One region of the Pseudomonas sp. Z8(2022) genome, then DNA from elsewhere that is predicted to be linked to it. Evidence: predicted binding sites of a transcription regulator. Region 1 holds the regulator's gene; each other region holds the start of a gene.
What was found. Region 1 encodes sigma-54, which starts transcription at its own class of promoters, with help from an activator protein. Its sites were predicted from a motif close to ANTGGCATNNANNTTGCTNT; they were not measured.
Positions count from the first base shown of each region.

Region 1 (2,198 bases):
CGGCATTGGCGACGACTTCGCCGCCGGCAACATGCAAGGTGGCTTCGATCTTCTGCTTGAGCTTTTCGACCTCCATGGTCACCTGAACATTGGTGATTTTGTCGAAGTGGCGTTCCAGTCGGCCCAGTTTCTCGCCGACATAGTCACGCAGGGCGTCGGTCACAACCAGCTGATGTCCACTGATGTTGACTTGCATACCGCTTTCTCCTTGTTGCCTTGTGTAAGAGGCGAGTCAGGCTCGACCCGCCGCCGGAACACTTTGGCCTGAAAGCCAATGGCTTTCAGTCGATCTGGCTTACATCAGTCGCTTGCGCTCACTGGAGGGCGCAATGCCGAGGGATTCGCGATACTTGGCGACCGTCCGACGGGCGACTTGGATGCCTTGTGCCTCCAGTAAACCAGCGATCTTGCTGTCACTCAATGGCTTTTTCGCGTTTTCCGCGGCAACCAGTTTCTTGATGATTGCGCGGATCGCGGTGGACGAGCATTCGCCGCCTTCGGAGGTGCTGACGTGGCTGGAGAAGAAGTATTTCAGCTCGTAAATACCGCGCGGGGTATGCATGAATTTCTGCGTGGTGACACGTGAAATGGTCGACTCGTGCATGCCCACGGCTTCAGCGATGTCGTGCAGTACCAGCGGTTTCATCGCTTCGTCACCGTAGTCGAGAAAACCACGCTGATGTTCGACGATCTGTGTGGCGACCTTCATCAGCGTTTCATTGCGGCTCTGCAGGCTCTTGATGAACCAGCGGGCCTCCTGCAGCTGATTGCGCAGGAAGGTGTTGTCGGCGCTGGAGTCGGCGCGTTTTACGAAGCCGGCATATTGCGGATTGACCCTCAGGCGCGGCATGGCTTCCTGATTCAGTTCCACCAGCCAGCGATCGTTGTGCTTGCGCACGATCACGTCCGGCACGACGTACTCCGGTTCGCTGGATTCGATCTGCGAGCCCGGGCGCGGATTGAGGCTCTGAATCAGATCGATGACCTGGCGCAGTTCTTCTTCCTTGAGCTTGGTTCGGCGCATCAGCTGGGCGTAGTCGCGGCTGCCGAGCAGCTCCAGATAGTCGCCGACGACGCGCTGTGTCTCGCTCAGCCAGGGTGTGCTGGCAGGCAGCTGGCGCAACTGCAGCAGCAGGCATTCGCGCAGGTCGCGGGCACCGATACCCGCAGGTTCGAACTGCTGGATGCGATGCAGCACGACTTCCACTTCGTCCAGCTCGATATCCAGCTCGGGATCGAAGGACTCGGTCACTTCCTCGAGGGTTTCCTCGAGGTAACCGTCGTTATTGATGCAGTCGATCAGGGTGGCGGCGATCAGCCGGTCCTTGTCCGACATGGGGGCCAGATTCAGTTGCCAGAGCAGATGGCTCTGCAGGCTCTCGCCGCTGGAAGTGCGGGTGGTGAAGTCCCACTCGTCATCGTCGTTGCTGGGCAGGCTGCTGGCGCTGGTCTGGTAGATGTCTTCCCAGGCGGTATCGACCGGCAGCTCGTTGGGGATGCGTTCACCCCACTCGCCGTCTTCCAGGTTGTCTACTGTCGGGTTGGTTTCCTGGTAGCTCTCTTCCTTGCTCGGGGCAGGGGTGGCGCTTTCGGCGCCATCGGCCATCGGATCGCTGTTGTCGAAGTCGTCGCCGTCTTCCTGGCGCTCGAGCATGGGATTGGATTCCAGCGCCTCCTGGATTTCCTGCTGCAGGTCCAGGGTCGACAGTTGGAGGAGGCGGATAGCCTGTTGCAGCTGCGGGGTCATCGTCAGCTGCTGGCCCATCTTGAGGACTAGCGATGGTTTCATTGCAGACCTTAATTTACTGGCGAGTTACGCCTTCCACATCAGGGCGCCGAAGCGCCGCCAGGAAGCAAATTATATGCCTGAATTTCTTGTTCTTGCCTAGGGGTTGCACTATTTCTGTGGCGGAACCGCGACGATCTAGAGGCGGAACTCGTGGCCCAGATAGACTTCTTTCACTGTCTGGTTGGCCAGGATGGTTTCGGCATCGCCTTCGGCGATCAGCCGTCCATCATTGACGATGTAGGCGGTCTCGCAGATATCCAGGGTCTCGCGGACATTGTGATCGGTGATCAGGATGCCGATGCCCTTGGTCTTGAGGTGATGGATGATCTGCTTGATATCGCCCACCGAAATCGGGTCCACACCGGCGAAGGGTTCGTCGAGGAGGATGAACTTGGGGTTGGTCGCCAGG
Region 1 is NZ_CP107549.1:3,550,162-3,552,359, reverse strand. Features, by position in the region: gene hpf (ribosome hibernation-promoting factor, HPF/YfiA family) at 1-196, opposite strand, end outside; gene OEG79_RS17025 (RNA polymerase factor sigma-54) at 296-1,789, opposite strand; gene lptB (LPS export ABC transporter ATP-binding protein) at 1,925-2,198, opposite strand, start outside.

Region 2 (2,198 bases), 1.4 Mb from region 1:
CCTGTGGTCGTTCGATCTGCGGTTGCGCGCAGCCGCCCAGCAGGGCCAATAGCACAATCGTCATCAGCATCTGTTGCATTGCCAATACCCTCTCGCAAGGCGCCCATCCACAGGATGAGCGGGTTGTTGTCTCCGAATGGAGCCACTATCACTCAGCACTGTTTATTTGTACAGTATTTTTCGATTACCCTATTCCGCAGTAAATGACCAAGCAATCAGGAGCAGCATCATGCTGGACGTACTGCAGCTGAAACACCGAGTGAACCGCATGCCGCTGGAGCGTGTTCGTGAGATGGTCGAGGAGTTGCTGCTCGAAGGCATCGTTACCGAGAACCGCACGCCCTTTAACCGTCAGCATTTCAACACCTGCTTCGCCGAGATCGAAGCGCTGCTGCAGCGTGCTGGTTATCACCGGCAGCTGGATGTGGTCGGCTATCAGGGATTGGCTTACGCGCTGTTCGATCCGGCTCGCTGGGAGGCCGTCGAAGTGCTGCGCTGGCTGCGCGATTATGTCGAAGAAGCCCAGGTGCAGCCGGCATCCTGAGCCGGCAACACGAACCAAAAACGCTCAACCAAGCGCTCCCATGCACGGCATTGGCTCAGCAGCAAACCAGTTTGATCGCGTTGCGCGAGGCCATAAATTCTCCAGGCGATCTCATCAAATAACCGCAAACTGTTGATTTAAAAACATAGGCATAGCTAGAAAAGCGGGTTGAACCACCCTTGTGTGTCCCCGGGAGCAAGCTGGCAAGTCCCTTGCTATGTCCCTGTCAGCATCCTGCGTAGCACGCCAACGGCGGCGGGCCGAGGATCACGGACAACGGCGTCCGTCAGGTCACCATCTCTTACCGAGGTGGCCTGGCGTACGCCGTTTTTGTTTATGCGCCTGACAAGGATTAGATCCATGACCGATCGTGATTCGAACAAGCCCTCGGATACCAGCCGCCGCAACTTTCTGAAGCAATCCATTGCCCTGGCCGGGGCCGTAGGCGGCGTCGCCGCACTCGGCCTCTCTGCCCCCGCATCGCTGCGCAGCGCAGCCTGGGCTGCCGGGTCCGACGCGCCGGAAAAGGCCGCGCTGAAAGTGGGGTTCATCCCCCTGACCGACTGCGCGTCGGTGGTGGTCGCGGCGACTCAGGGCTTTGGCGAGAAATACGGCCTGAGCATCACGCCGAGCAAGGAGGCCTCCTGGGCAGGTGTGCGCGACAAGCTCAACACCGGCGAACTGGATGCCGCCCATGTGCTTTACGGCATGATGTACGGCGCTCAGCTTGGTCTGGCCGGCCCACAGAAGGACATGGCGGTGCTGATGGGGATTAACCAGAATGGCCAGGCCATCACTCTGTCCAAACAGCTGCGCGAAGCCGGCGTCAGCAACGGCGCGCAACTGGCCGAGCACGTGAAGAAAGGCGGCAGACCGCTGACCTTCGCCCAGACCTTCCCCACCGGCACCCACGCCATGTGGCTGTATTACTGGCTCGGCAGCCTGGGCATCAACCCCATGAGCGATGTGAAGACCATCGTTGTGCCACCGCCGCAGATGGTCGCCAACATGCGTGTCGGCAACATGGACGGCTTCTGCGTCGGTGAGCCGTGGGGCGCGCGGGCGATCTTCGACAAGATCGGCTTTACCGCCACTACTACCCAGCAGATCTGGCCGGATCACCCGGAGAAGGTGCTCGGCACCCCCCGCGCCTTTGTCGAGCAATATCCCAACGCTGCCCGAGCTCTGATCATGGCCATTCTCGACGCCAGCCGCTTCATCGAGGCCAGCGACGAGAACCGCAAGAGCACGGCCAGGCTGATCGCCGGCAAAGCCTACGTCAACGCCCCCGTGCAGGTGATCGAGCCACGCTTCCTCGCCCGCTACGAGGACGGCCTCGGCAACAGCTGGCAGGACGAGCACGCCATGGCCTTCTGCAAGGACGGCAGCGTCAACTTCCCCTATCACTCCGACGGCATGTGGTTCCTCACCCAGTTCAAGCGCTGGGGTCTGCTCAAGGACCATCCGGACTACGCCGCGGTGGCCACCCAGGTCAACCAGACCGCGCTGTACGCCGAGGCGGCAGGAGCCCTGGGGCTCACCGTACCGAGCGGCTCGCTGCGACGCAGTACCCTGATCGACGGTGTGGTATGGGACGGCAGTGATCCGACCGCCTACGCCGACTCCTTCGCCATCAAAGCCTGATAAGGAGGTC
Region 2 is NZ_CP107549.1:2,114,229-2,116,426, reverse strand. Features, by position in the region: gene OEG79_RS10005 (hypothetical protein) at 1-79, opposite strand, end outside; gene OEG79_RS10000 (transcriptional regulator) at 230-544, shown strand; gene OEG79_RS09995 (CmpA/NrtA family ABC transporter substrate-binding protein) at 905-2,188, shown strand.
Region 2: the regulator sigma-54 is predicted to act here: its motif matches at 744-763, upstream of OEG79_RS09995 (CmpA/NrtA family ABC transporter substrate-binding protein).

Region 3 (2,198 bases), 1.9 Mb from region 1:
TGCCCACGTGATGACTCAGTACTTCGTCAAGAACGAAGCGCCGGCCAACAACGGTTGGGTCATGCATGTGCTGATCGATGGCGTGAATCCGCGTGATCCATCCAGTACCCAGCCGTTCAGCTATGCGGTGAACTACGATGCTGCCGGGCAGTTGGCCACGCCGGCAATCACGCCGCTGGCCAGTGTGCCGGCCAACCCGGCGCTGGACGCTCCGGCCATTCCCGGCGGCACACCCAACGGCATCTTCGTTCTGGCGGATACCGATTGGGTGCCGGCCGAGATAGATCCCCTCAACCCGGGGACCATGGTGCCTAACGGTGCTGACAGCGATTCCTTCACTTTCGATATGCGGGGTTCGACCCAGTACGCGGCGTCCTTCGGGGTCAATGCCGTCAGCCAGGATGGCTATACCACCGGGCAGCTTGCGGGTATCGAAATCGACGATACCGGGGTGATCTTCGCCCGCTACACAAACGGTCAGTCCAAGGTGCAGGGGCAGGTGCTGCTGGCCAACTTCGCCAACGTTCAGGGATTGACGCCAGTGGGCAAGACCGCCTGGGCGCAATCGTTCGCGTCCGGCGAACCGGTGATCGGTACGCCGCGCAGCAGCACCCTGGGGGCTCTGCAGGCGGGCGCGCTGGAGGATTCCAACGTCGAGCTGTCTGATCAGCTGGTGAACCTGATCGTGGCGCAGCGCAACTACCAGGCCAACGCCAAGACCATCGAAACCGAAAGCGCCATTACCCAGACCATCATCAACCTGCGTTGATGAGGGCTGACTGAACGAAGCGGCAAGCCAGGCTTGCCGCTTTGCCGTTTCGGGAGCGGCAAAACCTCGCCGTCCGTCCTCGGGGCGGCTGCCTTGTTTCCATATAAACGTCTTAAAAATCAGTGGCTTGTTTGTTTTTTTCGAGAGTGGCACGGCGTTTGCTGTAGAGCATGCAAAGAGCCAAGGGCACGTCGCCCACTCGGAGAATGACCATGGACAAGATGCTGTACGTCTCCATGACGGGAGCGCAGAACAACACGCTGGCTCTGCGCGCACACGCCAACAACCTGGCAAACGTTTCCACCTCGGGCTTTCGCCGGGACTTCGAGCAGGCGCGTTCCATGCCGCTGTTCGGGGAAACCTATCCGGCCCGCGTATTTGCCATGAGCGAACGTCCGGCCACTGATTTTCGCTCGGGTTCGCTGCAGGAAACCGGACGTGACCTGGATGTCGCCATCGGTGGCAAGGGCTGGATTGCCGTGCAGGCTCCGGACGGCAGCGAGGCCTACGTGCGTACCGCCAGCCTGAATATCGACGCCCTGGGAATCCTGCGCACCGGCAACGGTTTGCCGGTGATGGGCAATGCCGGGCCGATTGCCGTGCCGCCTGAGCAAAAGGTGGAGATCGGGCAGGACGGCACCATCAGCATCCGCGCCCTTGGCGAAAACCCCAATGTGCTGGCCGAGGTCGACCGCATCAAGCTGGTCAACCCCGATCCGAAAAGCATGGAGAAGGGGACCGATGGCCTGATTCGGGTCAAGGGTCAGCCTGAGATCGAGGCTGATGCCACGGTTCAGATCACCTCCGGCTTTCTTGAAGCGAGCAACGTCAATGCCGTCGAGGAGATGACCGCGATTCTCTCCCTGTCCCGTCAGTTCGAGCTGTCGGTAAAGATGATGCGCACCGCCGAAGACAATTCATCGGCCATGGCGCGGGTTTTGCAGATTAGCTAATTACCAGTACGCGGCGCCGTAAAACCGGCGCCCGAGGAGAATCGATATGCTTCCGGCACTTTGGGTCAGCAAGACCGGTTTGTCCGCTCAGGACATGAACCTGACCACCATTTCCAACAACCTGGCCAACGTCGCTACCACCGGCTTCAAACGCGACCGTGCCGAGTTCGAGGACCTGTTGTACCAGATCCGTCGCCAGCCCGGCGGTCAGTCCAGTCAGGACAGTCAGCTGCCCTCCGGTCTGCAGCTGGGTACCGGTGTGCGCGTGGTCGGCACTCAGAAGATCCACACCGCCGGCAGCCTGCAGACCACCGAGCAGCCGCTGGACATGGCCGTCAATGGCCGTGGCTTCTTCCAGATCCTGCAGCCGGACGGCACGGTTTCCTACACCCGCGACGGCAGTTTTCACCTGAACTCCGACGGCCAGATCGTCACATCCCAGGGTTTTGCTCTGGAGCCGGCGATCGTCCTGCCCG
Region 3 is NZ_CP107549.1:1,650,898-1,653,095, forward strand. Features, by position in the region: gene flgE (flagellar hook protein FlgE) at 1-769, shown strand, start outside; gene OEG79_RS07860 (flagellar basal body rod protein FlgF) at 982-1,722, shown strand; gene flgG (flagellar basal-body rod protein FlgG) at 1,769-2,198, shown strand, end outside.
Region 3: the regulator sigma-54 is predicted to act here: its motif matches at 915-934, upstream of OEG79_RS07860 (flagellar basal body rod protein FlgF).

Region 4 (2,198 bases), 630 kb from region 1:
TGGCCACGCTCGGGTAGCCCTTGCGCTTGCCCAGCATGATGCAGGCAACCAGACCGGCAATACCGGCGTTGATGTGCACCACGGTGCCACCGGCGAAGTCCAGTACGCCCCAGTCCCACATCAGGGCGCCATCGCCACCCCAGACCATGTGAGCGATCGGCGCATACACCAGGGTGAACCAGACGGTCATGAACACCAGCATCGCGGAGAACTTCATGCGCTCGGCGAAGGCACCGACGATCAGGGCCGGGGTGATGATGGCAAAGGTCATCTGGAAGGTTACGAAGACGCTTTCCGGGAATGCCGCCGTCAACGATTCCTTGGTCAGATTACCCAGGAACAGGTTGCCCAGGCCGCCCACGAAGGAACTGAAGTTGGTGACGCCAGCCTCCATTCCGGTGGTATCGAAAGCCAGGCTGTAGCCGTAGACGAACCACAGGATGCTCATCAGAGCGGTAATGGCGAAGCACTGCATCATCACCGACAGGACGTTCTTCGAACGCACCATGCCGGCGTAGAACAGGGCCAGGCCCGGAATGGTCATGAACAGAACCAGCGCGGTGGCGGTCAGCATCCAGGCTGTGTCACCGGAATTCAGTGTCGCTTCCTCGGCCATGGCAAGGCCGGGGGAAAGCAGAGACAAAAGGGCTCCAAGCCCTGCGATTTTTCGCAGAGTCATGATTTAACTCCTGGGACGATTCTGGGGGTGGGGCGACGGTCTGGGCTTAGATCGCGTCGGTATCGGTTTCGCCGGTACGGATACGAATCGCCTGCTCCAGGTTGACCACGAAGATCTTGCCGTCACCGATCTTGCCGGTGTTGGCGGCCTTGGTGATGGCCTCGATCACGCGGTCCAGCTGATCGTCGGCGATGGCGACGTCGATCTTCACCTTGGGCAGGAAGTCGACTACGTACTCAGCACCGCGATACAGCTCGGTGTGACCTTTCTGACGACCAAAGCCTTTGACTTCGGTAACGGTGATGCCTTGCACGCCGATTTCAGACAGCGACTCGCGAACGTCGTCCAACTTGAACGGCTTGATGATGGCAGTGACTAGCTTCATGAACTCTCTCCCGTGTTAGGTTGACTTGCCCCAGGAATTCTCAGCCCTCGGCAAGTCTAAGCGCAGTGTCCGGCTTTTGTAATGCACCGACCGCTCTGGCTGGTGCGGTCGGTGCTCATCAAACGCTTCTGGCGAAGCACTCCCCACGCTTCACCCGACGCTCCGGTACTGCATCGGTGCATGCGTCACAAGGGCCTAAGCAGAAAGCTTGCCAGCTAGCACAAAAGCCCGCCGTTTCAGCACTTTGCGAAGCAACAGCCGGCATCACCGCTGATTCACAGCCAAAACAATGCACAAAATTGGTGCACACAACCTCCCGCGCGCGCCCAAAAACCGTGCGCGCACCCTGCCAGACCCCGCGTCCTGCCTGCGTGCTACACTGGCCGCTGTCTGTAACTGGAACCCAACCCATGCTCCCGCCCAAAGCCTTGCTCGATACTCTCAGTAGCCACGCCTCGCGCCTGTTCAGTGGTGACAGCCCACTCCCACGCGCCGAACTGGAAGCGCAGTTCAAGGCCCTGCTGCAGAGTGGCTTCAGCAAGCTCGATCTGGTCAGTCGTGAAGAGTTCGACAGCCAGATGGTGGTGCTGGCCCGTACCCGCGCCCGCCTCGAAACGCTGGAAGCCAAGGTCGCCGAACTGGAAGCCAAGCTCACCGAAGCAGACTAGGTTTGTTGTAGGGGCGGCTCCAGCCGCGAACAGGCTTCGCGGCTGAAGCCGCCCCCGCAGGTACTGCCCAATTGATCAAGGAGTGATCATGTCCCTGGCCATCGTCCACAGCCGCGCCCAGGTCGGCGTCGAAGCACCAGCCGTTACCGTCGAAGCGCACCTGGCCAACGGCCTGCCCTCGCTGACGCTGGTAGGCCTGCCGGAGACCGCGGTCAAGGAAAGCAAGGACCGCGTGCGCAGCGCCATCCTCAATTCCGCGTTCGAATTTCCCAGCAAGCGCATCACCCTGAACCTGGCACCCGCCGATTTGCCGAAGGACGGCGGCCGCTTCGATCTCTCCATAGCCCTGGGCATTCTCGCCGCCAGCGGTCAGGTGCCGGCCGATTCGCTCGACAAGTACGAATGCCTGGGCGAACTGGCACTGTCCGGCGCGGTGCGCCCGGTGCAGGGTGTCCTGCCCGCGGCT
Region 4 is NZ_CP107549.1:4,177,406-4,179,603, forward strand. Features, by position in the region: gene OEG79_RS19800 (ammonium transporter) at 1-679, opposite strand, end outside; gene glnK (P-II family nitrogen regulator) at 726-1,064, opposite strand; gene OEG79_RS19810 (accessory factor UbiK family protein) at 1,475-1,732, shown strand; gene OEG79_RS19815 (YifB family Mg chelatase-like AAA ATPase) at 1,821-2,198, shown strand, end outside.
Region 4: the regulator sigma-54 is predicted to act here: its motif matches at 1,261-1,280, upstream of glnK (P-II family nitrogen regulator).